2 linked regions of the Thiocapsa rosea genome follow. The protein of the gene in region 2 interacts with the protein of the main gene of each other region in a pairwise test. Links are inferred from orthologs where the notes say so. Each region holds a gene or a part of one and is shown on either strand. Other genes may lie near its edges.

Evidence for each region.
Region 1: the proteins of ftsL (region 2) and ftsB interact in binary tests that used the Escherichia coli proteins (3 or more experiments, as listed by UniProt). The link is inferred for Thiocapsa rosea from one-to-one orthologs.

What each region holds. Positions count from the first base shown.
Region 1 is NZ_RBXL01000001.1:2,784,264-2,799,217, reverse strand. What follows is about bases 11,960-14,949. They hold ftsB (cell division protein FtsB), read right to left. Parts: upstream 13,614-14,949; coding sequence 13,305-13,613; downstream 11,960-13,304. Other genes in these bases: eno (phosphopyruvate hydratase), read right to left, coding at 13,675-14,949; ispD (2-C-methyl-D-erythritol 4-phosphate cytidylyltransferase), read right to left, coding at 12,598-13,308; ispF (2-C-methyl-D-erythritol 2,4-cyclodiphosphate synthase), read right to left, coding at 12,023-12,496; truD (tRNA pseudouridine(13) synthase TruD), read right to left, coding at 11,960-12,021. Outside these bases: BDD21_RS12435 (PstS family phosphate ABC transporter substrate-binding protein), read right to left, coding at 1-775; gloB (hydroxyacylglutathione hydrolase), read right to left, coding at 909-1,685; BDD21_RS12425 (hypothetical protein), read left to right, coding at 2,023-3,039; BDD21_RS12420 (AAA family ATPase), read left to right, coding at 3,407-4,507; BDD21_RS12415 (vWA domain-containing protein), read left to right, coding at 4,561-5,919; BDD21_RS12410 (sulfur globule family protein), read right to left, coding at 6,083-6,442; BDD21_RS12405 (protein disulfide oxidoreductase), read right to left, coding at 6,584-7,150; BDD21_RS12400 (peptidoglycan-binding protein), read right to left, coding at 7,140-9,371; BDD21_RS12395 (MgtC/SapB family protein), read right to left, coding at 9,585-10,928; more of truD, read right to left, coding at 10,972-11,959; more of eno, read right to left, coding at 14,950-14,952. UniProt on the Escherichia coli protein: Essential cell division protein. May link together the upstream cell division proteins, which are predominantly cytoplasmic, with the downstream cell division proteins, which are predominantly periplasmic.
Region 2 is NZ_RBXL01000001.1:893,126-908,051, reverse strand. Bases 10,358-13,319 are described here. They hold ftsL (cell division protein FtsL), read left to right. Parts: upstream 10,358-11,674; coding sequence 11,675-11,965; downstream 11,966-13,319. Other genes in these bases: BDD21_RS04010 (peptidoglycan D,D-transpeptidase FtsI family protein), read left to right, coding at 11,952-13,319; rsmH (16S rRNA (cytosine(1402)-N(4))-methyltransferase RsmH), read left to right, coding at 10,746-11,678; mraZ (division/cell wall cluster transcriptional repressor MraZ), read left to right, coding at 10,358-10,736. Outside these bases: BDD21_RS04075 (GNAT family N-acetyltransferase), read right to left, coding at 1-249; BDD21_RS04070 (histidinol-phosphatase), read right to left, coding at 418-1,074; BDD21_RS04065 (RNA pyrophosphohydrolase), read left to right, coding at 1,356-1,895; ptsP (phosphoenolpyruvate--protein phosphotransferase), read left to right, coding at 1,994-4,255; BDD21_RS04055 (FAD-binding oxidoreductase), read right to left, coding at 4,282-5,709; BDD21_RS04050 (BON domain-containing protein), read right to left, coding at 5,687-6,361; BDD21_RS04045 (YraN family protein), read right to left, coding at 6,351-6,749; BDD21_RS04040 (penicillin-binding protein activator), read right to left, coding at 6,746-8,605; rsmI (16S rRNA (cytidine(1402)-2'-O)-methyltransferase), read left to right, coding at 8,640-9,524; more of mraZ, read left to right, coding at 10,281-10,357; more of BDD21_RS04010, read left to right, coding at 13,320-13,721; BDD21_RS04005 (UDP-N-acetylmuramoyl-tripeptide--D-alanyl-D-alanine ligase), read left to right, coding at 13,801-14,926. UniProt on the Escherichia coli protein: Essential cell division protein. May link together the upstream cell division proteins, which are predominantly cytoplasmic, with the downstream cell division proteins, which are predominantly periplasmic.

The sequences.
Region 1 (14,954 bases), 1.9 Mb from region 2 along the record:
AGATGTCGGACCTGGTCACCATGAACAGCGTCTTGAAATACGGATAGCTGCCGTCGGCGATGGTCGTCGGGCTGGGCTCGACATCGTCCAGCTCCAGCGCCTTCAGCGCGCGTTTTTCAGAGAGAATCTGAGCCAACGTGGAGGGTCCAAGGGCACCGGGGATCCTCTCGAGGTTGTCGGCGGCATCTTGGTCGGTGACGGCGAACGCCATCCCCTTACGGGTTTCCGCGCCCGAGAGCGCCAGGTCCATGGCGGGCGACATGCTTTTGATCATGTCGCTGTCGGAGTCGCCGGTCGGACGCATCACCAGTCGAATGCGCGTGCCGTCGGGCCAATGGACGGACCTGCCGGCATAGATCTCGACCAGCTCCTGCAACGACAGGCCCGTCGTCGTGTTCGTAGAGGCGGTGGCGAAGACGAACGGCGTCCGAGCGTAGGCAATTTGCACCGCGCCCGCATTGATCTCAGTGTCGGTCAGCGCCCGGCTTGTGACGGCAATCTGGATGACGCCCGACAGCATGGCCTTGATGCCGCCGCTGCTGCCCAGGCTCGGCAGCACGGTGATCTCGGTGCCGGGATGCGCCGCTGAATAAGCCTCGCCCAGGATTCGCATTGTTGCCAACGCGCCCCCCGTACCGCCGATCTTGATCTCCTCGGCATGCGCCATGCCCGGGCCGCAGGACAGCGCCGTGACTCCGGCCAACAACACAGCGGCCGCAGCGGACTCCCGAATGCGCCGTACAATTGCATCGACGACGAGCGTGAACCGAATCACAACCGATCGCCGACGCGTCACGGCCGACGGATGATCGAGCGACGCCCGAGCCAAACCGGGCCGACTCCAGCGGTCGTCGAGTCTGCCGGGGCCGATCCCATCCAGAAGCATCTCGTACCGCACTTGGCGCGGTTTAGTCGTAGTCATCGTCTTTCCACTGGCGCAGCGCCCTGAAGACCTCTCGGGCCGAGCCGAGCGGGCGCCCCGCGGCACGCTCGGCGGCTTGGACAACCTCCGGCACCCGGGTGCGCAGGAAGGGGTTGGTCGCGAGTTCCAGCTCCAGACGCGACGGGACCGTGGGCCGATCCGTCGCCCGTCGTTTGCGGTCGGATTCCATCCGCACGCTCAGGGCCGGGCTGCCGGGCTCGACCCAGTCGGCAAACCCGAGATTCGCGAGGGTGTACTCGTGTGCGCAGTGCACCAGCGTCTCGGGTGGCAGCGCGGCGATTCGGTCCAAGGAATCCGAGAGCTGCTCGAAGGTGCCGTCGAAGACCCGTCCGCAGCCCCCCGCAAACAGCGTATCGCCGCAGAACAGGCAGCCGGCACCCAGGTAGGCGATGTGCGTCGAGGTATGACCCGGCACCTCCATGACACGGAAATCAACGCTCAGGCCCGTCGGGCGCACGACCGTCCCCTCGCCCAGCGGATCGGTCAGATCGCGGATCCTCCGGTCGACAGGGCCATAGATGCGCGCATCGGGAAAGACCGCGCGCAGCACGCTCAATCCGCCGATGTGATCACCGTGGTGGTGAGTGACCAGGATGGCGGAGAGGATGCGATTCTCGGCATGGAGGCGATCCAGAACCGGATCGGCATCCCCCGGGTCCACGACCACTGCCGTTCCCGGCTCCTCGGTCAGCAGCCAGATGTAGTTGTCCTCGAAGGCAGGGATGGGACGAATCTCGAGCATGGGCGGCTCCGGGGCGTCAATCGTCGAAAGGGCTGAGCCGAAAGACCTCCGGTGTGTCGGACATCGCGGCGCGAGACACGCGCGATCGGCGATGGTCGCGAATCGACGATCCCGGCGGTCTCGGCAACCCGGCTATGATCGCACGAACCGGGGCGGGGCGGCGTGTTGCCCCCTTCGGGCTCAGCCAAGCACCGAACAGGTGTCCGGACCGATAACCGGATATTTGTTGATGTTGTGCACGGGTGTTCGGGCGTTACAGTTGCGGTTCGGACGCGCGGCTCGATACGGATGCGGCGACGTCCCGGTCTCCCCAATCCGTTTCCGGCGAGGACTGGTTATGAGCACGCATCCTTTGACACATCACGAGATCTTCACCCTGGTCGAACCCTTTACGCGGCGCGGTCGGCATGTCGACCTCGCCGCAAGCGACCGTCTCGAGCGACGCCTTCTCTTCAAGCCGTTCGATCACGGCGAGGACACGACAGAACTCAGCGGCGTGCACGAGATCCTGCTGCTCGAAAACCCCAAACCGGACCGATTCCGGCTCACACGCACCCTACGCCATCCCGACGGCTTGGAGGCGGATCTCGTGGTCGAAGGCCCGGATCCAGGCGACCTTCTCGATCGCGTCGAGTCGATGGATCCAAGGCGTCATTTTCGCGAGAAAAGCGGATACAGAATCGCCCGAAGCTACCGTTTGGAATCCGCCGCGGGAGATGCCGTCGACGCCGCCTCTTCGACGCGCCTGCTCTTGACGCGCGGCGTGGCCCACGTCGCGGGTCTGACCCTGATGATGAAGGCGCAAACCGGGCGCGGCATGCCGGCCGAGCTGGAGCTGCACCCCGAGGACGGCGATACCATCGTCTTGCCCGAGGACATGCTGGCGGTGATCGGATGGGATTGGCGTCGTCTCAATCGCGTGAAAGCCTGTTGGAAAAGTACCCTGCGGTTACGCGGCAAGGAGCCCGACCGCAGCCGCGACGCCGAGGTGAAGCTGACCCGAACCGTCGAGCATCTGGCCGAGACGCTCCGCGAAACACCGGCACGCTATCATGAGCGACTGGTCGCGGCACGTTGGAACGTCGCCTTTCGGCGCGCGCTTCCGCTGCTGATCGGTTTGGGTCTGATCTTCGGCGCACCCGCGATCCAGTTCCTCGAGCTTTCGGATGAATCGCTGATCCGCATGCTGATCTTCCACTCCCCTCCCCTGCTCATGGTGCTCTTCTTCTCGATGAAGGAGATGCCGCGCATCGAGATCCCGCCCTTCCCGAAACCCTTGACCGCATCCGCTTGGCGAGAAGCATCGACGAACCCGACCGACGAGATGCCGACGACCTCGACGCAGGAGGCGTGAAAGGACATGAGGTTGCTCAAAGCGCAGCGTACCCAACACACCGCCGGTTTCGTGGACAGGTAGAATTCACGAAAACGACGTCCGCTTTGACGCGTCTTGAGATCACGAAAAGCCGAGCCACATGGTGTGGGTGCATGTCGTACCGGGACGCGGTTTAATCTGCGTTGAGAGCGACATGCGTCGATTTCAGCGTGCGGCCGGCTTCGGAGAAGTTCTCGACCTCGCGAAACGCGGATTAAAATTTAATATTTTTTCATACTTTAAACCGCGCCGGCCCCGACAGTTATCGGCGCCGGCGCGGTCGAGCCAATCCAACAAACTACGCATATCCTACCGGGCGCGGTTTAACCGGAGATCAGCAGTCAAGATGCTCGGCAATCCGATGAACATCCCCCCCGTCTCGATCGCCGCGGCCAAGGCCGCGCTGGTCGAGCAGTATTCCGATCCGACCTTGCGCCGACGTGCATCCATGCTGTGGGGCACGCGCGGCGTGGGCAAGTCCTCGATCGTACGCCAGGTGGCCGATCACTTCGGGGTGCCCTTGGTGGATCTGCGCCTGACCACGATCGAGCCGGTCGACATCCGCGGCGCCATCTATGCCGACGACACCCTGGCCAAGACGGTCTGGTTCCCGCCCGAGTTCCTGCCCTCGCCAGACCAACCGAACGGCATCCTCTTTCTCGACGAACTCACGGCAGCGGATCAGCGCCTGCAGATCTCGGCCTACTCGCTGATCCTCGACCGTCGGGTCGGTCACTATCGGTTGCCGGACGGTTGGCAGGTGGTCGCCGCGGGCAACGCCAGCTTCCACGGCGCGGTCTGTCACGACATGGGCACGGCCTTGGCCGATCGCATGTTCCATTTCAACGTACAGACGGTTATCGATTCCTTTCTGGCGCATGCGATGGCCATGGACTTCGCACCCGAGGTGATGGCCTATCTGAAGGTCCGCCCGGACAAGCTCGACGACACCCAGTCGCAACTGGCCAACGACCATCTGATCGGCGCCAGCCCGCGCGGTTGGGAGGACATCTCCAACGTCCTGAAATCCAAGCTCTCCGAGAACGCCAAACGGGTCTTCGTGCAGGGGCGCATCGGGGCCGCCAACGCGGCGGAGTTCTTCGGGGTGCTGCGCGAGATCCAGGCCGGCACCGACGTGGTACGCCTGCTGGCGAGCCGCCCGGGGCCGGAGACCGCCGCCCTGCTGCCCCGCACGCTCGACGGACTCTACGGCATGATCTACGGTCTGCTCGCCGCCAGTACCGACGCAGACACCATGGCGCGAGCACTCGAGATCGTCGAGCAGTTTCCGGACATCCGAAGCGAAGTCCCGCTGCCGATTCGCGAATCACAAACGCTCGCGATGGAGCTTCTCATGCAGAAGGCGTTGGAGGTCGGGTTGGAGGCGACGGTTTTGGACAGCGCGAGCTACCGGCATTACCTGGAGGAGCGGCGGAGCGAGGGATGAGGGATCAGTGGTGAGTGGTGAGTGGTGAGTGGTGAGTGGTGAGTTGAATCCTGATGAATGATCTTTATCGGCACCGCGGGACCCGGGCGATTCAGCAGATGGTGGAGTTCGCGCCGTCCACGGGCGGGTTGGCGCTGTGGGTCAAGCATAGGGACTTGCCACCCGAGATCGAGCCCGGCCCGGTCGCGACCGACGGGGATACCGTCTTTTACGGCGCCTCCTTCGAGCGGCTGTCGCTTCATGCCCAGGTCGGGCTCGTCGCGCACGAGGTGCTGCATATCGCCTTGCGACATCCTCAACGCTATCTCGACCTGCAGCATCTCTTGGGCGATGTGGATCTCGAACTCTTCAACATCTGTGCGGACGCCATCGTCAACAGCGCCTTGAGCCACCTGAGCTGGCTCGAGCTGCCGGTCTCCTCGGTGTTTCTCGACAAGCTGCTGCTTGCGACGCTCGGCATCGATGTGGGTGTCGACAAAGCCCTGCTCGAATGGGATGTCGAGCGCCTCTATCGCGCGATCGACGACCGCCGAGCATCAAACAAGGGCCGTGCCCGCAAGACCCGCAGTCGTCGCCGCGGCGGCATCGGCGACAGCCAACCCGGTGAGGAGGGTCGTGCATCGCGCAACCCGGTCGAGGACTCGACGCGCTCGGAGGCGCGCGAGGACGGCCCGATGTCCGCGCGGGTCAGGTCACTCGGTGCCGAGACCCACGCCGATCTCTTCCCGCAACCCGACGCGCAGAAGCAACCCGAGCTGGAGGCCGAGCAGGCGCGCGAGTGGAGCGAGCGCATCCTGCGTGCGCATGCCGGAGACGGTGCGCATTCCATGCTCCGCGCCCTGATCGCGGATCTGCCCAAAATACGGACGCCATGGGAGCACATCCTGCGCACCCAGCTGGCACGCGGTCTCTCGATTCAGCCCAATCTCTCCTGGTCCAGACCGGCTCGATCCTACATCGCGAATCAGGGCCGGATTGGCCCGGGGCGACGCCTGCCCTGGGAGCCCGGCATCAGCTCGGCGAAGTCAGTGCCGCGACTGGTGGTCATCGTCGACGTGTCGGGCTCGATCGAGGAGAACCTGATGGAGCGCTTCGCCGGCGAGATCGAGGCGATCACACGACGCTTGGAGGCCGCACTGGTGCTGGTGATCGGAGACTGCCGGGTGCAGCGGGTCGCGCATTTCAAGCCCGGACGATCGGATCTGCGAGACATCGAATTCAACGGCGGCGGCGGGACCGATTTCACGCCACTGCTCGAAGAGGCCGACAAGCACGGACCGGATATCGGCGTGGTCCTGACCGACCTGGATGGTCCCGCGAGATTTCGCCCGAGCTGGCCGGTGATCTGGGCCGTACCCGAATCCTACGCAACGCCGGATCAACCATTCGGCCGCAAGCTGCTCTTGAGCTGAGCCGCATCGAGCGCGAGGATTCGAGGCTCGGCTTATTTCTGACACCTTGCCGAATCGGGGTTTGCGCCGTGCATATCGCACCCGCAAAACAAAAAAGGCCAGGCTGACGCCTGGCCTTTTTCGTTCCGGCGCACCCGAGGCGCGCCGGCGATTCAAGCGGGTCTTACTTGACTTGGGGCTGAGCCGGAGCAACGGGCGCCATCGGGGCTACCGGCGCTGCGTAGGGGTAGGCATACGGGTAGCCGCCACCGTAGTAAGGGGCGCCATAGCCGTAGTAGGGGTTGTTGTAGCCGTAGCCATAGCCGCGGCCCTGACCGCGGCCATATCCACGACCACTTCCGCCGCCGCTCATGCCGAAATTGAAGTTGCCGTAGCCGTCGCCGAACATGTCGCCGAAGGTATCGCCGAGGCCGGAGCCGTAGCCCGGGCCGTACCCGCCGGCACCCGGACCCCACCAAGCGGACGCGGAAGCGGAGGCACCGAGGAGGGCGGCGATGGCAGCAGCAGTAGCAAGCTTGTTCATTCTATTCTCCGAATCGATTTATGTTGTTGGCAGCAAGCGTGAAGTCCGTATCGGCCTCCACTGGCGAGCAGTATATTAGAATAAACTAATTTAGCAAGCGCTAATTTACGATTGGATTGCGGTTTGCTGTTGATCACACGGCTAACCGGATGCGGCAGGCTCCCGTGTCATGTCGGGCAATGCCGAACCGGCGCGCCATAAACGCCAACGCAGGCCGGGCTGGGTGGCGATCCCGACGACGGCATCGCTGATCCGGCCGTAGGAATCGACCACGAAGGTGGCCGGCACACCGACCACACCCCACCGATGCGCAATCTGCCCGGTCGAGTCGGCGATGACCGGGAAGGCGTGCCCCGTCTCCGCCATGTAGCGGCGCAGCTCGTGCGGACCGCCCGATTGCATCGCGACGGTTACCACGGCGTGGTCCTCGGCGATCGCGGCGACGGCACCATCCATCAGACCGCAGACAGGGCACCAGCTGGCCCAGAAGTGCACCAGCACCGGCCGTCCGGTAAGGGCTGCGAGGTCGAACACCTGTCCATCCAGGGTGACGCCTACGAGCGGCGGCGCAGCGCCCGAGGCCAAGGGTCGCGCCTTCCACCATTGGACTGCGCCGAAGATCACCAGGATCAGCACGATGTTGATGATCCAATCGCGCACGTGTTTCGCTCGCCGAGCGGAGACGCTCGGGGTCTGATCACCGGACATGCGGCAGACCCTCGAAGAGGCCCTCGAACCGAGACTCCGAGTCGAGGTCCGCGACCCCGGCGATACGCAGGCGGTCGGCCGGACCCTGCGTTTCTCGGCGAATCCCGCAGATCGGCGGTCTGCCCGCCCAGATCTGAACCGAGCACATGGGTCCGGACAAGGGCCGGAAGATCTCGGCACCCATCGGCGGCAATCCCAGCAGACCCAGGGTCGCGGCATCCAAAGCGCCGCCGGTCTTGCGCAGACCGCTGCGCCACTGGAAGGCGTCGAGCGCGGCGACTGTTGCCGCGTCGACCTTGCCCGCGAACGGGATGGTCTTGTAGGACACATGCTTCTTCTTTTTCTTGTCGCGCCAAACGGACTTTTGGGTCGGCTGTTTCAGGAGCTCGCGCTCGGCCAGGGCCGTTTGAAGCTGCACCAGATGCGGCGCGGCCAATCGCTGCAATCCGCTCGGCAGTGTCTTGATTCGACTTAAATCTGGCGCGTCGACCAAGGACACCTGCTGGCCGCCCTGCAGCGCGGCATAGCGCGCGATGCGGCGATCGTAGATCGCGAGCGCGACACGCTCGGCCGGCATGAGGCGATCTCGATGCTCCGGATCTTCCGGCTCGGCCTTACCGACCGCTTCTCTGAAATCGCGCAACGCCTTCTGTACCGCGGGATCGCGCGTTTCTGTTCCCGACGCCGTCGCGGGCAAGAATCCGAGGTGACGCATTGCCGCGGCCGCACTCGGCGGCAGCGTCTCCATCGGCATGTCCTCGCCTCGGCCCACCAGCTCAGCCAGGAGCGCCTTGTAGTGACGGGTTTCGTCGCGATCGAGCGGCCCGGTCACCAGCGCCGCAGGCACCGTCACGCGTCGGTCCGGGCCATGGATGAAGGTCGCCGGCTCGACCGGCGACGCCGGGTCGAAGGCCCGCTCCGGCATATCGCCGCCGGCCAAATCAAAGCCGACACCGTACTTGGCCCGCACCATCGACGGCTGGCTCTCGGCCCGCACCCGCCGAGCCAGATGATCCAGGAACTCGCCCCAGGTGTAGGGCTGCGTCTGCCCTCGGCCGTCGCGGTAGAACATCCCGAGGTTGCCCGTGACCGTCGGCGAGTCGGCGGGCAGACCCCACTGCGACGACACGGCGGGCGGGGCATCGAAGGCAGAAGGCACGCCGAGCGCAGGCGCATAGGCCGCGTCCATGAGCGCCGGCCTGGACACGACGACATCGTCCGAGGGTCGGCGTGCGCGAATCATCACATCCGCACGCTGCTGCAGCGACCCGGACAACCGATCCGGCCGGCGCAGACCGAGCGGCTCGGAGCCATCACGAACCGAGCCGAGGCGCCGATCCGCGGCGGCCCACGCCGCGGGATCACGCCCGATATCCGTCTGCAGGCTCGCGATGTCGGTACCCGATGCCGCGCCGCCCGGCCAATCCTGCAGGGGCGCCGTCGGCTCTTCGACAGGCTTCACGCAGAGTGTATCGCGCGCCTCGCCACGCGCCAGCGCGAGGACCCGTCGACCCTCCCCGGCACCGAGAAAGTGAAAGAGATAATCCTCCACAGGCGTCGTCGCCCCCGAGTCGAGGCTCAGGTAGTGCTTGGCAAAGGCAAGCACCGCGAAGTTGTGACGCAGCAGCTGCAACTCCTCGTCCTTGGCATCGCGCTCTCCCTCGATAGTGTCTCGGATCAGGCGACGGACCTGCGCGTCGGAGAACGGGCCTTCCCCCAGGTCCATGGACTCGCGATCCGCCGCGGCCTCGGTCGCGTTCAGCAGCTCGGCGCCGTACTTTTTGATGATGCCATGGAAGGTTGCGGGCAGGAACTGCCACACACCGGTCGCCGAGCCCAGCCGGCCCTCGGCGATGGTGGGCCGCACGTGGTCGTTCCAGGTGTAGGCGCTTTCCATCTCTCCGGTGGCGAGCGCCTGTCCGAGATTCGCCCCGGTGCGCTCGGCGACCTCAAGCAGAACGAGCATCTGTCGCGGGGAGATATCCTGTCTTCGGTCGTAGTCGCGCCACCGGGTCTCCGACCAAGCGCGATAGGCCGCGAGCGTGAACTCATGCGCACTGCCGTCCGTGGTGTAGACGGCATCGGTCACCGAAACCGCGCTCGTCGCCTCCTCCTCGCTGAACTCAGCCGTGACCGTCCCGGCGGCTGCCGACATCGAGGTCAGCGCCCAAGCCGCGACCCCGACGAGATCGCGCATGAAGCCGAACTGACTCATCCTCATTTACGCTCGCCTCCTTTAAACCGCGTCTAGAGCAACATGCGTCATTTTCCTGTTGCGTTTGGCTTCGGAGATGTCCTCGATCTCGGTGAGACGCGGTTTAAAATTTAAAATTTTTTTCAATCACTTAAACCACGCCAACTCCAGCGCTCGTCAAGCCTGCCGGGGCCGATCCCATCCAAGAACATCGCATACCCCGCCGGGCGCGGTTTAGGTTCAAAAAAGCGTCCACCAGGCGACGGCAAGGCCGGCCAGGCCCGCAGAGACCAAGGGTAGGGTGACGCGCAGACCCAGCGCACGGCCACCGACCGAAGCCGCGATGATACCTTTGACCAGGCTGTTGACCGCCGCAGCGATGACGATGCTGGAGACCGCAATGCCCGTGGGGAGTTCATCCCGGCTCATGCGCGCGATCGCGAGCGTAATGGCATCCACATCCGCGATACCCGAGGCGGCGGCCAGCATCATGATGCCGCTCGCACCGACCCAGCTCTCGATCCCTTTCGCCGACACCATGACCAACGCCAGCAGAAGCCCGAAGCCGACCGCGGATTTCAGCTCCAGCGGGTTGTCGAGAAGCGCGTCCGCGTCCCCGCCGTCGTGCGACTGGGTGATCCAGTAGAAGGCCGCGAATCCGTAGGCGATCAGGGCCATCGTCGCGGCAGGCCAGAGCAAGAACGGCAGCAATGGCGGATGAATCAGCGTCGACACCAAAAGCATCCGGGGGAACATGGTCGCGCAGGCCACCAGGATGGCGGTGGCCAGAACGGGGGCCATCTCCACACGGGCGCGCGCCAGGCGCGAGAAATGCAGAGTCAGCGCGGTCGACGACGCAAGCCCGCCGAAGAGCCCGGTGAACAGGATCCCGCGCCGAGTCCCCACCAGCTTCATCGCGTAATAACCGACGAAGGAGATGCTTGCGATCAGCACCACCATCCACCAGGTTTCACGTGGGTTGACGGCATTCCAGGGGCCGTACCCCTGATCCGGCAACAGCGGCAACGCCACCACCGAGATGAGCAGCAGGGTAAGACCGGCCTTGAGATCCTTCTGCTCGATGGCGTGGATCCAGCGATGGATCAGCGGCTTTGACCCGAGCAGCAGGGCCGTGACCACGGCCGCCGCTGCGGCGGCGGCCGGATCGCCGAGCACCGCAAGCGCCCCGAGCAAGAAGGTCATCAGGCCGGCGACGAGGCTGGTAATGCCGATATCCTCGTCGTGCCTGTAGTCCAGGACGTGCGCAACCGTCAGGGTGCCGGCAAGCCCCAGGAAGATGAGTCCCAGCGTCAATCCGCCCGAGGGTCCGGCCACGAGGCCGGAAATCCCGCCGAGAAACCCGAGCAAGGTGTAGGTGCGAACACCCGCGACGCGTCGCCCTTCCTCGGCGCTGCGTTCCTTCCAACCGCGCTCCACACCGATCAGCAGACCGATGGCCAAAGCGACAGCCAGCCCGACGAAGACTCCGGTGTCCTCGAGCATCACGCGAGCGCGTCGGCGCGGCTCGGTTTGCTCTTCAGGGCGGCTGTCGGCCCCGAGCCGCAAGAGATCCCGCGGATGCACCCGAAATCCCGCCCCCATCGGCGCCGGGACGCCCGGATCACGATCATACCGAGCCTCCGATCTCGACGAGCTCGCGCAGAACCGTCGTCGCATAGGCGCCGGCAGGCAGGGAGAAGGCCAGCCGCAGTCCGTCCTCGACCCGTTGCGCGCTCAAATCGGCCACCGGCAGACGGAGAGAGCGGCGCTCCTGCGCCAGACCGAAGGCGGCAAGCCCGTCGCACCAGGTCGGGAAGCGCATGCCGGTTGCATCTTCGAGCTGTCGGACCGATCCACGCGAAGGCAGCTCGCCCTTGCCCCACAGGGGACCCGTCGGGTGTAGGTCCATCTCGTCGCAGCGCGCACGCGTCTGGGCATCGAGCGTCTCGGCGAGAAAATAGGAGTGGGATCCGGCGAGCTGGAGACAGTCCCCGTCGAGCGGACTGTCCCAGTCGCCGCGCCCGACCCGTTCGGCCAAGACCTCGTTGAAGATCTGCGAGCGTGCGGCGGAGAGCCAGAGGCCGGACTGATGGCGCGGGACTCGGCCGGCCGTCCCGGCGAAGAGGGCATGGGCACGCACCAGATTGGAGTGGTCATGCCCGAAGCGCTGCTCGCCGAAGTAGTTCGGGATCCCGCGCGCGCGGATCGTCGCAAGCCGTTCGTCGAGCCCGGGCACGGTCTCGCGGTTGAGCTCGCGCACCAGGATCTCAAAGCGGTTTCCGGCCAGGGCGCCCCGCTTGAGCTTGCGTCGATGCGGATGCGCTTCCAGGACCTCGATGCCCTCCTCGGCGAGGTCCGACCAATCCGGTATGCCCTCACGCGGACGCGGGATCGAGAACCACTGGAGCGTTACGGCGTGCCGGTCCTTCAGGCCGGCATAGCCCACCGTGGAGACCGACACACCGCCGATGCGCGCCAGACGACGTGCCGCCCACTCGGTATTGGCGCCGGTTTTGCGGACCCGCAGCAGGAGATGGTCGCCCTCGCCGTCCGGGGCGAACCCGAGCTGTTCCTCGACCCGGAAGTCCTCGGGTCGAGCACGCAACCGCCCGATGGCAAGTGGAGCGCCGTGCGCTCGGGGTAGCGAGTCAACCGGGATCCAGCTCGGCAGCGACACCTTAGGCGTCCGCCAACAGCACCACGGCGCTCGCCGCGATGCCCTCGCCTCGGCCCGTGAATCCCATCTGCTCGGTCGTGGTCGCCTTCACGTTCACGCGCGCGGGGTCGCAGCCCATGTCGGCGGCAAGACGGGCGCACATCTCCGGGATATGGGCCGCCAACTTGGGGCGCTGGGCGATGATGGTGAGATCGGCGTTGTGCACGCGCAGCCCGCGCTCGGCGAGGCTCTCGATCACGCGCCGCAGCAGGATGCGGCTGTCGATGCCGGCGAAGGCGGCGTCCGTGTCGGGAAAGTGCCGGCCGATGTCACCGAGTCCGGCCGCGCCGAGCAAGGCGTCGCAGAGTGCGTGGATGGCCACGTCGCCGTCGGAATGCGCGAGCAGGCCCTGATCGTGCGGGATCTCCAGACCGCCGATCACCAGCGGGCGTCCGGGGCCGAAACGATGGGCGTCGAAGCCCTGACCGATGAGCATGTTGGAAAGCCTCCAGCCTTCAGCCCCCGGCCTCCAGCCACCATCGCGCGAGCATACAGGGGGAAGGAGGCAGGAGGCAGGAGGCTCCTAAGAGTTTGGAGTTAGCCCAGCCGCCCCTGCTGTTGCAGGTAGAAGCGGGCGAGCGGGAGATCCTCGGCGCGCGTGATCTTGATGTTGTCGGCATGTCCTTCGATCAGGCGCGGGGCTTGACCGATACGCTCCATGGCCGAGGCGTCGTCGGTCACCAGATCGTTGGCGGCCAGCGCGTCGGTCAGTGCGGCCCGCAACCGGCCGAGACGAAACATCTGGGGTGTAAAGGCGTGCCAGAGCGAGGCGCGATCCACCGTGGCGCCGATGCGATCGTCCGTCTCGGCCCGTTTCATGGTGTCGCGCACCGGGATGCCGAGCAGGCCGCCGACCTCGTCCTCGATCAGGGCCTCGATCAGTCGATCGAGATCGGCCGGGCGCAGACAGGGACGCGCGGCATCATGCACCAACACCCAATCCTCGGCATGGGCCCGAGCATCGAGTGCATCGAGCGCATTCAGGACCGAATGACAGCGCTCGGCCCCGCCGTGGGCGCGGGTCACCTTCGGGTGGCCGGCATAGACGGTCGCCTCCCAGTAACGGTCGGTCGGATCCAGTGCCACGACAACGCCTTCGATCCTGACATCCGCCACGAAGAGATCCAACGCATGATCGATCACCGCTCGACCGGCGAGATCCAGATATTGCTTCGGCGTTGCACTGCCCATGCGGCGCCCGACCCCGGCTGCCGGAAGCACGGCCCACAAGGCGGGGGTGAGGCTCATCGCTTGGTCTCCGCCGGTGTGCTCTCCGGGCGTTTGCGCTCGATCACCTGAATGAAGATCTCCCCCGGTTTGATCATCCCCAGATCGCGGCGCGCACGCTCCTCCAGTGCCTCGACCCCTTCGCGCAGGTCCATCACCTCGGCCTGAAGCTCCTGATTGCGCGCGCGTAGACGGACCAGCTCCTCCTCCTGGGCCGCGATCTCGTTCTTGAGCCCGTGGACCTCGGCCAAGCTCCCCTCGCCGACCCACAGCCGAAATTGCAAGCCGGCGAGCAAGAGGATCAGCACGAGGATCAAGAGGCGCATCGCGGGTGCCTTCAGTGTCGGAAGCAGCGGACGGAGACGCCCGACCTCCGCCCGCCAAACATCAAAGCCACTTAAAGGCAGAGCGACCCGCATAGGTGGCCTCGTCGCCCAACTGGTCTTCGATCCGCATCAGCTGGTTGTATTTGGCGACCCGGTCGGAGCGCGACAGCGAGCCGGTCTTGATCTGGCCCGTGCCGGTCGCGACGACTAGATCGGCGATGGTGGTGTCCTCGGTCTCGCCCGAGCGGTGCGAGACCACGGCGGTGTAGCCGGCGGCGTGGGCCATGGCGATCGCCTCGAGGGTCTCGGTCAAGGTGCCGATCTGATTGACCTTGATCAGGATGGAGTTGGCAACGCCCTTGTCGATGCCTTCCTGCAGGATCTTGGTGTTGGTGACGAAGAGATCGTCGCCGACGATCTGGACCTTGTCCCCGAGACGCTCGGTCTGGCGCTTCCAGCCGTCCCAGTCGCCCTCGGCCAAGCCGTCCTCGATAGTGATGATGGGGTACTTATCGACCCACTCGAGCAGAAGATCGGTCATGCCGTCGGAGTCGAGCGTGCGGCCTTCGCCCTTCAGATGATACTTGCCGTCCGCGTAGAACTCGGACGCGGCCACGTCCATCCCGAGATAGATGTCCGAGCCGGCCTTGAACCCCGCCTTGTGGATCGCCTCCAGGATCGCCTCGATCGCCGCCTCGTTGGAGGGCAGGTCGGGGGCGAAACCGCCTTCGTCGCCGACACCGGTGGCTAAGCCGCGCCCGTGCAGCACGGACTTGAGCGCATGGAACACCTCGGCACCGTAGCGCACCGCCTCGCGGATACTGGGCGCGCCGACCGGCAGGATCATGAACTCCTGAAAGTCCACGCTGTTGTCCGCGTGCCCGCCACCGTTGATGATGTTCATCATGGGCACGGGCAGGCGATAGGGTCCGGCCGACAGAGACATGAAGAGCGGCAGCGCCTTCTCTTGCGCGGCGGCATGCGCGGCGGCGATCGAGACACCGAGCAGTGCGTTGGCGCCGAGGCGGGCTTTGTTGTCGGTCCCGTCGAGCGCGATCATGGCGCGATCGAGCGCCGCCTGGTCGCCGACCTCCATGCCGACGACCGCCTCGCGCAGCTCGCCTTGGATGTTGGCGACGGCGGTCAGGACGCCCTTGCCGCCGAACCGGGAGCGGTCGCCGTCGCGCAGCTCCAATGCCTCGCGCGATCCGGTCGAGGCGCCGGACGGCACGATGAAGCGGCCGATCGCGCCGTCGGCCGTGATGACATCGGCCTCGACTGTGGGGTTACCGCGGGAGTCCAGAACCTCGCGGGCGCGAACATCGACGATTTCGGACATGG
Region 2 (14,926 bases):
GGTCAGGATCCGGGTACAGCCGACGACCTCGCCGCTGCGCGTGTCGCGAACCAAGAGGTGCTGGCAGTAGGCATCGAAATCGTCCACGTCCAGTCCGTTCGGGCCCGTCTTCAGCTTTGCGCCCAACTCCTCGCCGAACACCCGATACCTGAGGGCTTGTGCCTCGCGGATCTCCGGCTCGGACGCGGCGAGCTCGACAAACAGGCGTTCCCCGCGCTTGGCGGTCAACGCAGACGCAGTCGCAACCATTGCATGCCCTCGGAAAAAGAACCATTGCGTGGAGGGCCATCATAGATTCGGAGTGTTGCGGGCGTATGTGGGCTGCGTGACGCCGCTGTGAACGTCGACGTGAGGGGCGCCGAGATGCGAGCCGGGATGCGAGCCGGGATGCGAGCAAGCGACGTTGCTCCCCGGGGTTCAGGGCCTCAACGAGATGACGGGCCACCCGCGCGACAGGGCCGTTGCGCGCAGTTGCGGATCGGGGTCGACCGCGACCGGCCGATCGACGCGTTCAAGGAGGGGGAGGTCGTTGTGCGAGTCGCTGTAGAAGCTGCTCCCGCCGAGGGTCTCCCGATGCTCGCCCAGCCAGGTCTGCAGACGCTCGACCTTGCCCTCCCGGAACGCCGGTTGGCCGGCAGGCTCGCCGGTGAAACGCCCGTTCTCCTCCGCCGGCAGCGTCGCGATCAGATGCGCAATTCCGAAGCGCTGCGCGATCGGGGCCGTGACGAAGGCATTGGTCGCCGTGATGATCATGAGGGTGTCTCCGGCCTCGCGGTGCGACTCGACGAGGTCTTTGGCGGCCGGGAGCATGATGGGCGCGATCAGCTCGGCGACAAAGCGCTCGCGCAGCGCCTCGAGATGCGTGCGCGGGTGATCGCGCAGCGGGCGCAGGGAGAACCGTAGGAACTCCGCGATATCCAGGGTCCCGTCCTTGTACTCGCGATAGAAGCGCTCGTTTTCGCGCTCGTAGTGATCTGCATCGACGATCCCCTCGGCGGCGAGGAAGCGACCCCAGAGATAATCGGAGTCGCCTGCCAAGAGGGTGTTGTCCAGATCGAAGATCGCCAGCGCCATGTCCTTCATCCTTCTTCGGTTGATGTCGTGCGGTGCGAGGTGCATCGGCGTCCTGCTCGTGCGCCGGTGTGTTGTCTCGCTTCACAGGATGGTCGCGGAATCATGCCGGGGTTTCAAGCCGGGGCGGGCGACTTCGCCCGATGGCCCGTCATGGGGCGCGAGGCGGTTTCAGAGGGCATGCGAAAGCCATTGAATGGCAATCGCTTATATTAGGTGTCTGCTTGCCGGTCATGCGCCGGATGTGGAAGAATGAGGCATCATGGCCTCACGGACTCGGTTCCTTGATCGATCACGACGGTTTCAGACCCAACGTCGGCATTATCCTGAGCAATCGGGACCGGCGACTATTTTGGGGTCGTCGCGTCGGACAGAATGCCTGGCAGTTTCCGCAGGGCGGGATCCATTCCGACGAGACGCCCGAGCAGGCCATGTATCGCGAGCTCGAGGAGGAGGTCGGACTTCAGTCCAGGCAGGTCACCATTCTCGGATGCACCCGCGGTTGGCTCAGATATCATCTCCCCAAGCGCTATATTCGTCGGCATTGCGGTCCAACCTGCATCGGTCAGAAGCAGGTCTGGTTCATGTTGCGTGTGGATTGCGGCGAGGACGCCTTCTGTCTGGACAAGACCGACAAGCCCGAGTTCGATGCCTGGCGCTGGGTCCGCTACTGGCAGCCGCTGCATGAAGTGGTCTACTTCAAGCGGCGTGTCTACATGCAGGCGCTCGAAGAGCTCGCCCCGAGCCTCTACCCCGAGGGTCCGCCCGCCCGCGAGGACAACCAGTCCCGGGTGGTCGGCTTGATGCACCAGCGCGGACGATGACAGGTCTCGCCGCGGATCACCTCGAGCGAGGGTCGGTGGGGCTCGAAAGCGGCGCGTCGGTCGTCGGATCCTCGGCGGCTCCGGGCCAGCGCTTGCCGATGCTCGAATCGCTGCGCCGCATCGTGCAGGAGGTCAACAACGCACCCGACCTCGAGCGCGCGCTCACCATCATCGTTCAGCGGGTCAAACACGCCGTCGGGGCCGACGTCTGCTCGGTCTATCTCAACGACTTCGACAACCGTCGGCATGTCCTGCATGCCACCGACGGGCTGCGCGCCAGGGCGGTCGGTCGGGTGCGGTTGGAGCTTGGGCGGGGGCTGATCGGTTTGGTCAGCGAGCGCGCCGAGCCGATCAACCTCGACGACGCGGTCAGCCATCCGCGCTACCAGCGCATCACGGATACCGGCGAAGAGCACTATCACGGATTCCTCGGTGCGCCGATCATCCAGAATCGCAAGGTCTTGGGCGTGCTGGTCCTGCGACAACGCGAAAAGCGCCATTTCGGCGACGACGAGGTGACCTTCGTCGTCACTCTGGCGTCCCAGCTCGCCGGCGCCATCACCTTCGCACGCACCAACGGCGAGCTGGCGCGTCTGCAGGATGACGGGATCCCGCAGCGCTTTCTGCCCGGCTTGCCCGCCTCGCCCGGCATCGGCATCGGGACCGCCGTGGTGGTTTATCCACCGGCCGATCTCAACGCCGTTCCGGATCGGCGCGCGGAGAATGCGGACAACGAGGCCAAGGATTTTCTCGGTGCCGTGGAGCATGTGGCCGAGGACCTGGATCGCTTCGCGGCTCGGACCCAGGCGCATCTCAGTGCCGAAGACATGGCCCTATTCGACGCCTGGCGTCTGATGCTCGAGAGCGACACCCTGATCGACGGGACACTCTCGCGCATCCGCGCGGGCAATTGGGCGCCCGGGGCGCTGCGCGAGACGATCGCCGAGCACGCCAAGGTGTTCGACGACATGGACGATGCCTATCTGCGCGAACGCGCCTCGGACGTGCGTGATCTCGGTCGCTGCATCCTGACCCATCTGCAGAAGTTGGCCGCGGCGCCGATTCAGTACGTCCCCAACACCATCCTGGTCGGCGACGAGATCAGCGCGATGCAGATCGCCGACGTCCCGCGCGAGATGCTCGCCGGGATCGTCTCGACCACCGGCTCGGGCTCCTCGCATGTCGGCATCCTGGCCCGCGGGATGGGTGTGCCGGCGGCGATGGCCGTCGCCGACCTGCCGGTCGGGCGTGTGGAGGGACGCGAGCTGGTGGTGGACGGTTATCGCGGGCGGGTCTACGTCGCACCCGGTCCGGCCGTGCGCGCCGAGTATCAGCGTCTCGCCGAAGACGACGCGGCCCTGACCAACGAGCTGCAGGCGTTGCGCCATCTCCCGGCCGAGACCACCGACGGCTATCTGGTGCCCCTTTATCTGAACACGGGTCTGGTCTCCGAGGCGCGTCCGCTCGGCATCGAGGAATCCGCGGGTGTCGGACTCTACCGCACCGAGCTGCCTTTCATCGTGCGCGATACCTTTCCGGGCGAGGCGGCGCAGATGTCGAACTATCGGCGGGTGCTCGAGCTGTTTGCTCCGCGACCCGTGACGATCCGGACCTTGGATATCGGCGGGGACAAGCCGTTGCCCTATTTTCCGATGCACGAGGCCAATCCCTTCTTGGGCTGGCGCGGCATCCGGATCACGCTAGACCAGCCCGAGATCTTCTTGACCCAGGTTCGCGCCATCCTGCGTGCGTCCATCGGGTTGGATAATCTGCAGATCCTCCTGCCCATGATCAGCACGGTCGGCGAGGTCGACGAGGCACTGCTGCTCATCCATCGTGCCAACGAGGAGCTGCTCGAAGAGGGCTATCAGGTCAAACTGCCGCCGATCGGCGTGATGATCGAGGTCCCGGCCGCCGTCTACCAGTGTGAAGCGCTTGCGCGACGGGTCGATTTTCTTTCCGTCGGGACCAACGACCTCACCCAGTACCTACTCGCGGTCGATCGCAACAACGCCCACGTCGCGAAGCTTTACGACGAGTTTCATCCGGCGGTCTTGCGTGCGCTGCTGCAGATCCTCGCAGGTGCGCGCGTGCATGGTCGCGAGGTGAGCGTTTGCGGGGAGATGGCCGGGGATCCGCTCGCGACCTTCCTCCTGCTCGGGATGGGTGTGCATAGTCTGAGTATGGGGGCCGGAAGCCTGCTGCGCGTGAAGCGCGTCATCCGCAGCATCAGTCGGGCACGCGCCCGCGAGGTGCTCAAGGTGGCGTTGCAATGCGAGGATGCGGCGTCCGTGCGGCGCCTGCTCCTGGATGCGCTCGAAGCGGTCGGGCTCGGGGGCTTGGTGCGTCCGGGTAAGTAGCCGGTGCCGGGATACTGGGTTTCGGTTCAGCGATTGGTTGCAGTGGGCTCGGCGGTCTCCGGAAAGCCCTTCCCGGGATTGAGGATCCCGGCCGGATCGAATTGGCGCTTGATGTCGCGCATGAGTGCGAGCACGGGTGCCTCGATCTCGCGGTCGACGAAGTCGCGCTTGGCGATCCCGATCCCGTGCTCGCCCGAGAGCGTGCCGCCGAGCTGCAGTACGAGCGAGAACATCGCGTCCAGGCACGCATGTGCGCTCTCCACCGCCGCCGGGTCGTCCGGGTCGATCAAAAGATTCACATGGATGTTGCCGTTGCCCGCATGACCGAAGTTCACGATCTGCACGCCGCTCTCATGCGAGAGCCGCTCGAGGCCCTCGATGAGTTCGCCCATGCGCGAGACCGGGACGACAATGTCCTCGTTGATCTTTTTCGGCGCGATATGGCGCAAGGCCGGGGAAAGTGCCTTGCGGGTCTTCCAGAGCGCGGCGACCTCCGCGGCCGACTCGGCGCAACGCAGCTCGATCAGGCCGGCATGGTGGGCGGCTGCGGCGACCGCGGCGACGGACTGATCGATACAGGCGGCGGGTCCGTCGACCTCGATCATCAACAGGGCGCCGACGCCCTCGGGCAGGTCGAGCCCCGCATGGCGCCGGACGGCGCGGATTGCCGCGGCGTCCATGATCTCCAAGGCACAGGGGATTACGGGCTGCGCCATGATCGCAGAGACGGCAGCCGCGGCCGCGTGGATATCCGCATAGGCCGCGCGCAGCGTGCGCTTGGCCTCGGGCCGCGGGGTGAGCTTCAGCGTCGCTTCGGTAATCAGGGCAAGCGTGCCCTCCGAGCCGATGATGAGACGTGTCAGGTCGTAGCCGACCACGCCTTTGGTCGTGAGGACGCCCGTGCGCAGTCGCTCGCCGCGACCGCTGATCGCCGTCAGTCCAAGCGTGTTTTCGCGCGGTGTCCCGTACTTGACCGCCCTCGGCCCCGCCGAGTTGTAGGCGAGATTCCCGCCGACGGTGCAGCTCGCCGCACTGGTGGGATCCGGCGGCCAGAAGAAACCGAAGGCGCCGACGGCCTGTTGAAGCTGCTCGTTGAGCACCCCGGGCTGCACGACGGCCAGGCGATCCTCCGGTGCGATGCGCAGGATGGTATCCATGCGCTCGAAGGAGAGCACGATGCCGCCGTGGTCCGGAACCGTCGCCCCGGTGGTGCCGGTCCCGCGCCCACGTGCGACGAGCGGAATGCCGGCGTCGCGGCAGAGCACGACCAGGGCCATGATCTGCGCCTCGTCGGCGGCGAACACGACCCCTCGGGGCAGTGCGTGGAGTCTGCTGTTGTCGTATCCATAGGGCCAGCAATCGGCCGGATCCGTGAGCAGGTGCCCGACCCCGGCGATCCGTGCAAGACTCTTCAGAAACCCCGGCGACAGCTCAGGTGTTGGTATCGTCGACATACTCGAAGAGCTTCACCACACGTTTGACGCCCGGGACGTAACTGGCCTTTTCCGCCGCGGCTTCGGCTTCCGCGGGGCTGACCAGACCCATCAGAAAGACCTCACCGTCGTTCGTGACCACCTTGACCCGGGTCGGGTCGAATCCGGGCAGCCGCACGCCGATCAGGTCGGTGTTGACGCGGCCGGTAATGAAGGTGTCTTCGGCCTGACGTCTCATGTCGAGCCGTGGGCCGACTCTGACCTCGTCGACGACCCGTTGCACCTTGCCGATGCGGCTCACCAGCGCTGCGGCCTCTTGGCCCACCTCGGTCGTGTCGGCGTTGCCGGTGAGCAGAAGGGTGCGGTTGTAGCTGGTCGCCGAGATCTGCGAGCGGTCCCTGACACCGCTGTTGCGCAGCAAGGCGGTCATCGCCTCCAGCTCGATCTGCTGATCGTCGAAGATCACGCTGGCGGGGCGTCTGTCGTGAACCGTCGCGGCGGTACCGACGGCAGCCGCCCCGATAAGCATCGGCGCGCACCCTGAGAGGAGCGTCGCGCCGAGCAGCAGCAGGGCCGCTGCGGAGCGTCGCGGTTGCGTCATCGACCGCGCGACCGCGCCGGCTTGACCGAGCTGCGTGCGCGTGAGGAGGCCGAAGAGCGGTTTATGATTCAACGGTAAAGGCATTTTTGATCCATTCGATTCGGTCTTCGCTACTGATCGCGACCACGTCGAATCGACAGGGTAACATGGTCGGGTGAGCTTGAAGATAATGGCTCGCGGCCGCCGTCAAACGCTGTTGCTTGCGTCGGTCGACCGTCTCGGCGGGCGTTCCGAAGCGCTCCGAGCGTCGGTATCGAACCTCCACGAAGACCAGCGCTTCGCCGTCGCGCATCACCAGGTCGATCTCCCCGAAGCGGCAGCGGTGATTGCGTGCGATGGGTTGCAGATGCCGGCGTTTCAGATAGTCCTCGGCGAGCCGCTCCTTGGCGTCGCCGACACCCCGGGTTCCGGCTGCTTTGCCGGTTGTCCCCGAGGACGCGCGACGGGGGTCGCCGCTCAAGGGTTCTCCGAGGCCGGCGTGTCGGATGACTCCCCGGCCTCGAGCACGCCCGTCTCGCCGAAACGTCCGAGCGCGAGCTGGCGCTGGATGCGGCCCAGCGCGTCGACCGAGAGACCGCCGGTCTGTCCCGGATAAAAGGCGCCCGGGCTTTTAGCCAGCGCGGGCAGTCGCGGAGCGATTCGGTAGGCGTCGATCCCCATCGCGTACAGACGGGCCAACGGATTGGCGACCTCGAAGGAGGATCCGCTCAGGCGTCGCCGCGACAGGGCACCCTCTGCGCGATTGTTCAGCATCCAAGGGATATCGACGAAATACAGCCCCGCCAGCACCCGGTCGCGGGCCGGATCGAAGACGCCGGAGTAAACGTGCGAGGTAGACATCACCGTCACCGACGATCTGCTCAGCCGGATCTGCGGATACAGCTTGTGCGCGAGCTCGTTGGTCGCGACCAGGAAGACGACATCCGCCTGCGAGTCGCCGAGCAGGCTGGTCACCGTCTTCTCGAAGCTTCGCGCCGTCGGGCTGTAGACGGCTTCAGCCTCCAGCGTTCCGCCCAGTCGGCGCCATTGGTTGCGGAATGCACTGGCCAGACGCGCTCCCCAAGGCCCCTCGGGATACAGCACCGCAGCGCGCTTCAGACCCATCGCGGCGGCCTTGTTGGCGACCTCCGCCGCCTCGTTCTCGGGCGAGAGCGAGAACTGAAAGAGATTCGCTGCGGGCTGGCTGTCGCGGGTCGTCTGGTTCAGGGCCAGCGTCGGCACCGCGAGTGCGGGGCCGGCCGCGAGGCTGTCCACGGATTCCTTTTCGAGCGGGCCGATGACATAGTCCGCGCCGGCTCCGACGGCCTGCGCGTGAATGGCGCGCGCGCGCGCGGTCTGGCCGCTGTCGATGAAATCCAGTGCCGGTCGGTTGCCGCTGCTGTCTGCTCGGCTGGCGGCCTCGATGCCCTCCTTCACCGATGTGGCCGCGCCGGCGAAGCGTCCCCCGCGCGGGAGCATGACCGTCACGCTGTCGCCCGAGGCGTATCCCCCGGACAGGAACTTGACATACGCCTCGGCCAGCCTCGGATGGGCGGGATGGCCGAGTCGTTTGGCGTGCTCTTGACGATAGCGGGTCTGGAACGTCGCAGGATCCGCGCCCGCGTCGTGCGCCAGGAGTGCGATCTCCGCCCAGCCTCTCAGTGTTCCGCTTCCGCTGCGCGCGAGTTTGCGCAGTTCTTCGCTGCTCAGTGCGCTCAAGGTCGTGATCAGCGAGACTTGATTCAGTAGACGCGCGTCCTCGTTGTCGAGCAGCCGATCGAGCGCGATCAGCGACTCGGCCGAGGCGACGGGGTCGTTGGCGAGACGCTGGGCGGCGGCGAGCGTGCCGAGCCGTTGAATCCTCAAATCCCTCGGCAAGGTTTGGACCTGCATGGCCTGGAGTCGCGCGATCGCATCCTTGGGGCGTCCGTCCAAGAGCGCGAGATCCGCCTCGATCAGCAGGAGCTGCTCGCGTTGCCCGATCGTGAGTGCCGGGCGCGAGACCTCGCCGATGGTCTGCTGTGCTTGCCGGGTGTCGCCCGCGGAAAGAAAGGCGCGAGCCGCCTTCAACTGGAGTTGCTCGCGTGCGGGCGGCGTTGCTCCCTTTGCGATGTCCAGATAGGCCTTGGCCGCCGCGTCCGCCTGTCCTTGGGCGGCGAGTGCATCGGCTTGTTTCAGCGGCTCTCCTGCGACCGGCGCCAGCAGGCGCGCCTCGTCCCGGACCGGATCGATCGCGCATCCGGCCAGTGAAAGGGCAACGAGTGAAACGGCAGCGAGTAGAGCGATGACTGTGATCGGAGTGGACAGGGGACGGTGGTCAACGCGATTCTTGGGCATGATCCGTTCCGGTTCGAGACGTTGGGAGGCTAAGGTGCAGCAGTCAGCGGGGGTACTATACGTGGTCGCCACGCCGATCGGCAATCTCGGGGACATGACCGATCGGGCACGTAAGGTGTTGAGCGAGGTCGATTTGATCGCGGCGGAGGATACCCGTCAGACGCTTCGGTTGCTGACCCATTTCGGCATCTCGTCCAAGCTGGTGGCCTATCACGACCACAACGAGGCCAGCGTTGCGCCTCGGCTCCTCGCCGAGATCGAGACCGGCCGGAGCGTCGCGCTCGTCTCCGATGCGGGTACGCCGCTGATCAGCGATCCCGGCTTCAGCCTCGTGGCTGCGGCGCGCGAGCGTGGTATGAGCGTTGTCCCGGTGCCGGGCGCGAATGCCGCCATCTGTGCACTCTCGGCGGCGGGTTTACCGAGCGATCGCTTCCTGTTCGTCGGATTTCCCCCGCGCACCCGATCGCATCGCCTGGCCTGGCTCGGCGAGCTCAAGGGGGAGCGGGGTACGCTGATCCTCTACGAGAGCGGCAAACGGATCCTCGCCACCCTGCATGATCTCGGTGAAGCCTTGGGCGAGACACGGCGTCTGGTCCTCGCGCGCGAGCTGACCAAGCACTTCGAGACCTTCCTCGTCGGCACCGCGTCGGAGTTGGCGCAGCGCGTCGAGGGCGACGCCGAGCAGCGCCTCGGCGAGCTGGTCGTGCTGGTCGAGGGAAACGCCGATACGACAGATCCGGATCGCGCGGAGGCGGAGCGGGTCCTGCGCATCCTCGGCGAGACCTTGCCGCTGGCTCAGGCCGTGGCGATCGCGGCGCGCCTGACCGGCATCAAGAAGAATGCGCTCTACCGATTGGGCCTCGAGTTGGATTTGGGTCAAGCTGCCCGGGATGTCGCCGCGACGGACACGCAGATGTGAGGCGTGACGGTGCGGCACGCGTTCGCGATATCGACCGAGACCGGAAGCCCCGGTTGGCGCTATACTTGGCGGCTGGGAGTCGGCCGGACAGCCGCGCTCGCACTTCGTGGCGAGGGAGGAAAGTCCGGGCTCCGTAGGGCAGGGTGCCAGGTAACGCCTGGGGGGCGCAAGTCCACGGAAAGTGCCACAGAAAAGATACCGCCGATCCCGTCTACATGACGAGAGGTAAGGGTGAAATGGTGCGGTAAGAGCGCACCGCGCTGGTGGCAACAGCAGCGGCAGGGTAAACCCCACCCGGAGCAAGACCAAATAGGGGGGCATGCAGCCCTGTGCTGCAGCGCGCGGCCCGCGCGTGCTCCCGGGTAGGTCGCTCGAGGCGTACGGTGACGTACGTCCCAGATGAATGGCTGTCCTCGACAGAACCCGGCTTATAGGCCGGCTCCCAGATCCTTCCCTCGACCCGTCACGGGGACCCTGCCGCGGATCCGACCGACGGCAGCCGGGCTGGCGCGTCCCCGTTGTTTGATTCTCTCCTGTAAACCCCTTCAGCTTTATCCTTTAGTCGCATGAAAACAAATGTTTTCCGCGAGGTTATGCTGTACTCGGGGCGTCGCATCTAAGTTGCTGTCTGTCAAGAATTAAAGGTATGCATTACCTTGACGATCCCGTTGGGCAGCTCTAAGATGAAGCTCAAGTGGGGGAAAGTGGGGAGTTGGGGAAGGAGTCGCCTGGCGCAAGTCACCACAGGGGGCTGCCGTGTTTCGGGGGGTCTTTATCGTCAACCTCGACGTCAAAGGGCGTCTTGCGGTTCCTGCAAAATACCGCGAGCGGCTGCAGTCGTCGTGCAACTCTCAGCTCGTCGTTACCGTCGATCGCGATCGCTGTCTCTTGCTGTACCCCGAGCCCGAGTGGGAGCTGATCGAGGCAAAGCTCGCCGCGCTTCCCGCGTTCGACAACACGGCCCGTGCGATCCAGCGCCTCTATATCGGCAACGCACAGGAGGTCGAGATGGACGCCCAGGGCCGAATCCTGCTGCCGCAGTACCTGCGTGATTTCGCCTCGCTTGATAAACGTGTCGCCTTCGTCGGTCAGGGCTCGAAATTCGAGCTCTGGGACGAGCCCGCATGGAACGCGCGCAACGAAGCGGCCCTCAGCGATGCGGGTATCGGAGAGTTGGCGACGGCGGCCGGGCTCGGTTCCTTGACGCTTTAGAGTATCCCTTTGATTGAACAACAACATCTGCCGGTTTTGCTGGAGGAGAGTGTGCACGCCTTGGTCGTCGATCCGAACGGCATCTATGTCGACGGCACCTTCGGGCGTGGCGGGCACAGTCGTGCCGTTTTGGCGCGCCTCGGCGGGGCGGGTCGACTGATCGCGATCGATCGCGATCCCGAGGCGGTCTCCGCGGGGCACGCGCTTGCGCGTATCGACGGGCGCTTCACGATGGTGGCCGGTCGGTTCGGCTCGATCACCGAGCTGCTCGCGCACATCGGCGTCCAGGGCAACCTCTGCGGTTTGCTGTTGGATTTCGGGGTGTCCTCGCCTCAGCTCGACACGGCGGAGCGCGGCTTCAGTTTTTCGTCCGAGGGTCCGTTGGATCTGAGGATGGACCCCACCCGCGGCGAGTCGGGGGCGCAATGGCTGGCCCATGCCTCCGAAGCCGAGATCGTCAAGGTCCTGTTCGACTTCGGCGAGGAGCGTTTCGCCAAACGCATCGCGCGCAATATCGTTGCGCAGCGCAGCGAGAGCCCCTTGACGACGACGACCCAGCTCGCGGCCTTGGTTGCGCGGTCGGTGCCGACACGCGAGCCCGGCAAGCACCCGGCAACTCGGACCTTCCAGGCCCTGCGCATCCGGATCAACGACGAACTCGATGAGATTCAGGATTGCCTGCGCCAATCCTGCGACCTTTTGGCACATGCCGGACGGCTGGTCGTCATCAGTTTTCATTCCCTGGAGGACCGTATCGTCAAGCGTTTCATGCGCACGCAGTCGCGCGGTCCCGTCCTGCCCAAAGGTCTTCCGGTCACCGCGGAGGAATCGCTCGGGCGCTTGCGCATCCTCGGCAAGCCGGTGCGTCCTTCGCCCGACGAGGTCGCGTCCAATCCACGTGCACGCAGCGCCATCATGCGTGTCGCGGAGCGCCTCTCATGAGTGCGCGACCGCTCTGGATTCTGATCGGGTTGGCCTTGGCCGTGACCCTCTCGGCGGTCGCCGTGGTGTACACCAAGTACCAGACGCGGATCCATTTCGGTCAATTGCAGGAGCTGCGCGCCCAGCGCGACGCCGTCGACGTGGAGTGGAATCGGCTCCGTCTCGAGGAGGCTGCCCTCTCGACGCACGTTCGGGTCGAGCGTAAAGCCAGGGCCCAGTTGGGCATGTTCAATCCAAGGTTCGAGGATGTCTTGATGATCGAGGAGGTCGGCCGTGCCTACCCGTAACCGCCGTGCCCGACGTCCGGAGCGGCGGCGAGCCAGGCCGAATCTCGCGTTGCGTCGCCGCCTGTTGGTCGGTGTCCTGTCGAGCGCCTTCGTCATCCTCTCGGTGGCGGTCTTCTATCGGCAAGTCGTCGAGACCGATTATCTGCGCAGCGAAGGCGAGCGCCGTTATCTGCGCGTCGGCGAGATTGCCGCGCGTCGCGGCATGATCACCGACCGCAACGGCGAGCCGCTGGCGGTGAGCACGCCGGTGGAAACCGTTTGGGGCGAGCCGCGCAAGCTGGTGGAGCGACGCGATGCGATCCCGCCGTTGGCCGTTGCGTTGGGGCTTGATCCGAAGGCGCTGCAGGAGCGCCTCGACGCCACCTCCCAACGCGGGTTTCTCTATCTCAAGCGGCGCGTCAGCTTCGAGGAAGCGCGCGCGGTGCGACAGGTCATCGCCGATCACAATCTCGGCGGCGTGGACTTCGAGACCGAGTACCGTCGCTTCTATCCGGGTGTCGAGGTCTTCGGGCACGTCCTCGGGTTTACCGACATCGACGACAAGGGCCAGGAGGGTATCGAGCTCACGTACGACTCTTGGCTGAAGTCGGAGCCCGGTCTGCGTCGCGTCATTCGCGACGGTCGACAGCAGATCGTGCAGGAGATCGAGCAGGTCCGTGCGCCGCGACAGGGCGCGGATCTCGCGCTCAGCCTCGACCGACGCCTGCAGTTTCTTGCCTACCGCGAGCTCAAGGCCGCCGTTGCCGAGCACAAGGCGGTCGGCGGAACGCTGGTGGCCTTGGATGTCGAGACCGGCGAGATCCTCGCGATGGTCAACCAGCCGGGCTACAACCCGAACGCCGCGCGCGGCGGCAGCAGCGAGCGTCGCCGCAACCGTGCCGTAACCGACGTCATGGAGCCGGGCTCGACGATCAAGCCGTTCGTCGTGGCCGCCGCACTGGAGCGGGGTTTGATCAAGCCGACCACGACGATCGCGACACGGGGCGGATCGATGGCGGTCGGACGCAACACCGTGAAGGACGTGCGCAACTACGGCAACCTCGATGCGACCGGCGTCATCACCAAATCGAGCAACGTCGGCGTCGTGAAGATCGCCCAGATGATGAGCTACGGCGATCTTTGGGGTCTTTACGATCAGCTCGGCTTCGGCCATGCGACCGCTGTCGGTGTCCCGGGCGAGAGCCGGGGCGTGCTGCGACATCATTCAACCTGGCGCGTCTTCGAGCATGCCACCCAGGCCTTCGGATACGGCCTGTCGGTGACGGCACTGCAGCTGGCGCAAGCCTATGGCGTGTTGGCTGCCGACGGGATCAAGCGCCCGGTCTCCCTGTTGAGGCAGGATCCCGCGTCGCCTGCGCATGGGCCCGAGGAGACGCGCGTGCTCAGCGCCGACACGGCGCGCAAGGTGCGGGCGATGATGGAGACGGTGGTCTCCGACCAAGGCACCGCGAGACGTGCCGCCATCACCGGTTATCGGGTCGCCGGAAAGACAGGAACGGCGAAAAAATCCGCAGGGCGTGCCGGCTATGGCGGCGGGCTCTATCAGGCGGTCTTCGCGGGCTTTGCTCCGGCGGGTTCGCCGCGCCTGGTGATCGCCGTGATGATCGACGAGCCGAAGGGTAAGGCCTACTACGGCGGATTGGTCGCCGCGCCTGTGTTCCAGAAGGTCATGGAAGGCGCCCTGCGTCTGTTCAACGTGCCGCCGGACGATCCGCAGCCCTCGATGCTGCTGGCGCGACGCGAGGTCAAGCCATGATGGCGGACCGCGTCCTCGGCTTCAGCGACCGCGCCCACGTTGTCGAAGCCTTGCGGGAATGGCAGGAGGGGCGCCGGTGATGTGGTCTCTCTCCGAAGCCGTTGCTCGCGCCGGTGGCCGTTTCGAAGGCGAAGATCGCCGCTTCGTCTCGGTCGGCACCGACAGCCGTGCCGATTGCAGCGGCCAGCTCTTCGTCGCCCTGCGCGGCGAGCGCTTCGACGGGCATGACCATGTCGCTGCCGCGCGCGCCGCGGGTGCCGTCGCCGCGATGGTCGACCATCCGCTTCCGGTGGACCTGCCTCAGTGGATCGTCGAGGACACCCGCTCCGGGCTCGGGGCCCTCGCCGCGGCTTGGCGCGATGTCTTCCCCGGTCGGGTCGTCGCCATCACGGGGAGCAACGGCAAGACCACGGTGAAGGAGATGGTTGCCGCCATCCTCGATCAGGTCGGCAGCGTCCGCGCGACCCGCGGCAATCTGAACAACGATATCGGGATGCCCTTGACCCTGTTGAGCGCTCGGGACGAAGACTTTCTCGTCCTGGAAATGGGCGCCAATCACCACGGCGAGATCGGCTATATGACCGACATCGCCCGTCCGGATGTCGCCCTCATCACCAATGCCGGCCGCGCTCACCTGGAGGGCTTCGGCAGCGTCGACGGCGTTGCCCGTGCCAAAGGTGAAATCGCCCGCGGTTTGTCGGGCGACGGGGTGTTCGTCTTCGCCGGCGATTCCCCGTACGCGGGTCTCTGGCGCGAGCTGGCCGCGGGCCGCCGCGCCCTGACGTTCGGACTGGATGGCCCTGCGGATCTCCGGGCCGACCTCCGGGCGGATCGCTCGGCGATCCGGGTCGAGTGGACCGAGGCGGGTTTTGCCACGCACGTCGTCGCGCATCACGAGGGCAAGGCGATCCCGATCGCCCTGCGTCTGGCCGGCGAACACAACGCCCGCAACGCCTTGGCCGCCGCGGCGATGGCGCTGGCGCTCGGGATCGAGCCGGGCGCGATCCAGGCGGGTCTTGCGACGCTGACGCCCGTGAAGGGCCGTCTCTGTCCCCGTCGGTGTGGCGAGTTAGGCGTCATCGACGACACCTACAACGCCAACCCGGACTCGATCGCCGCTGCGATCCAGGTCCTTGCGGGCCTGTCGGGCCGTCGCTGGCTGGTGTTGGGGGACCTCGCCGAGCTGGGCTCGGAGGCCGAGGCCC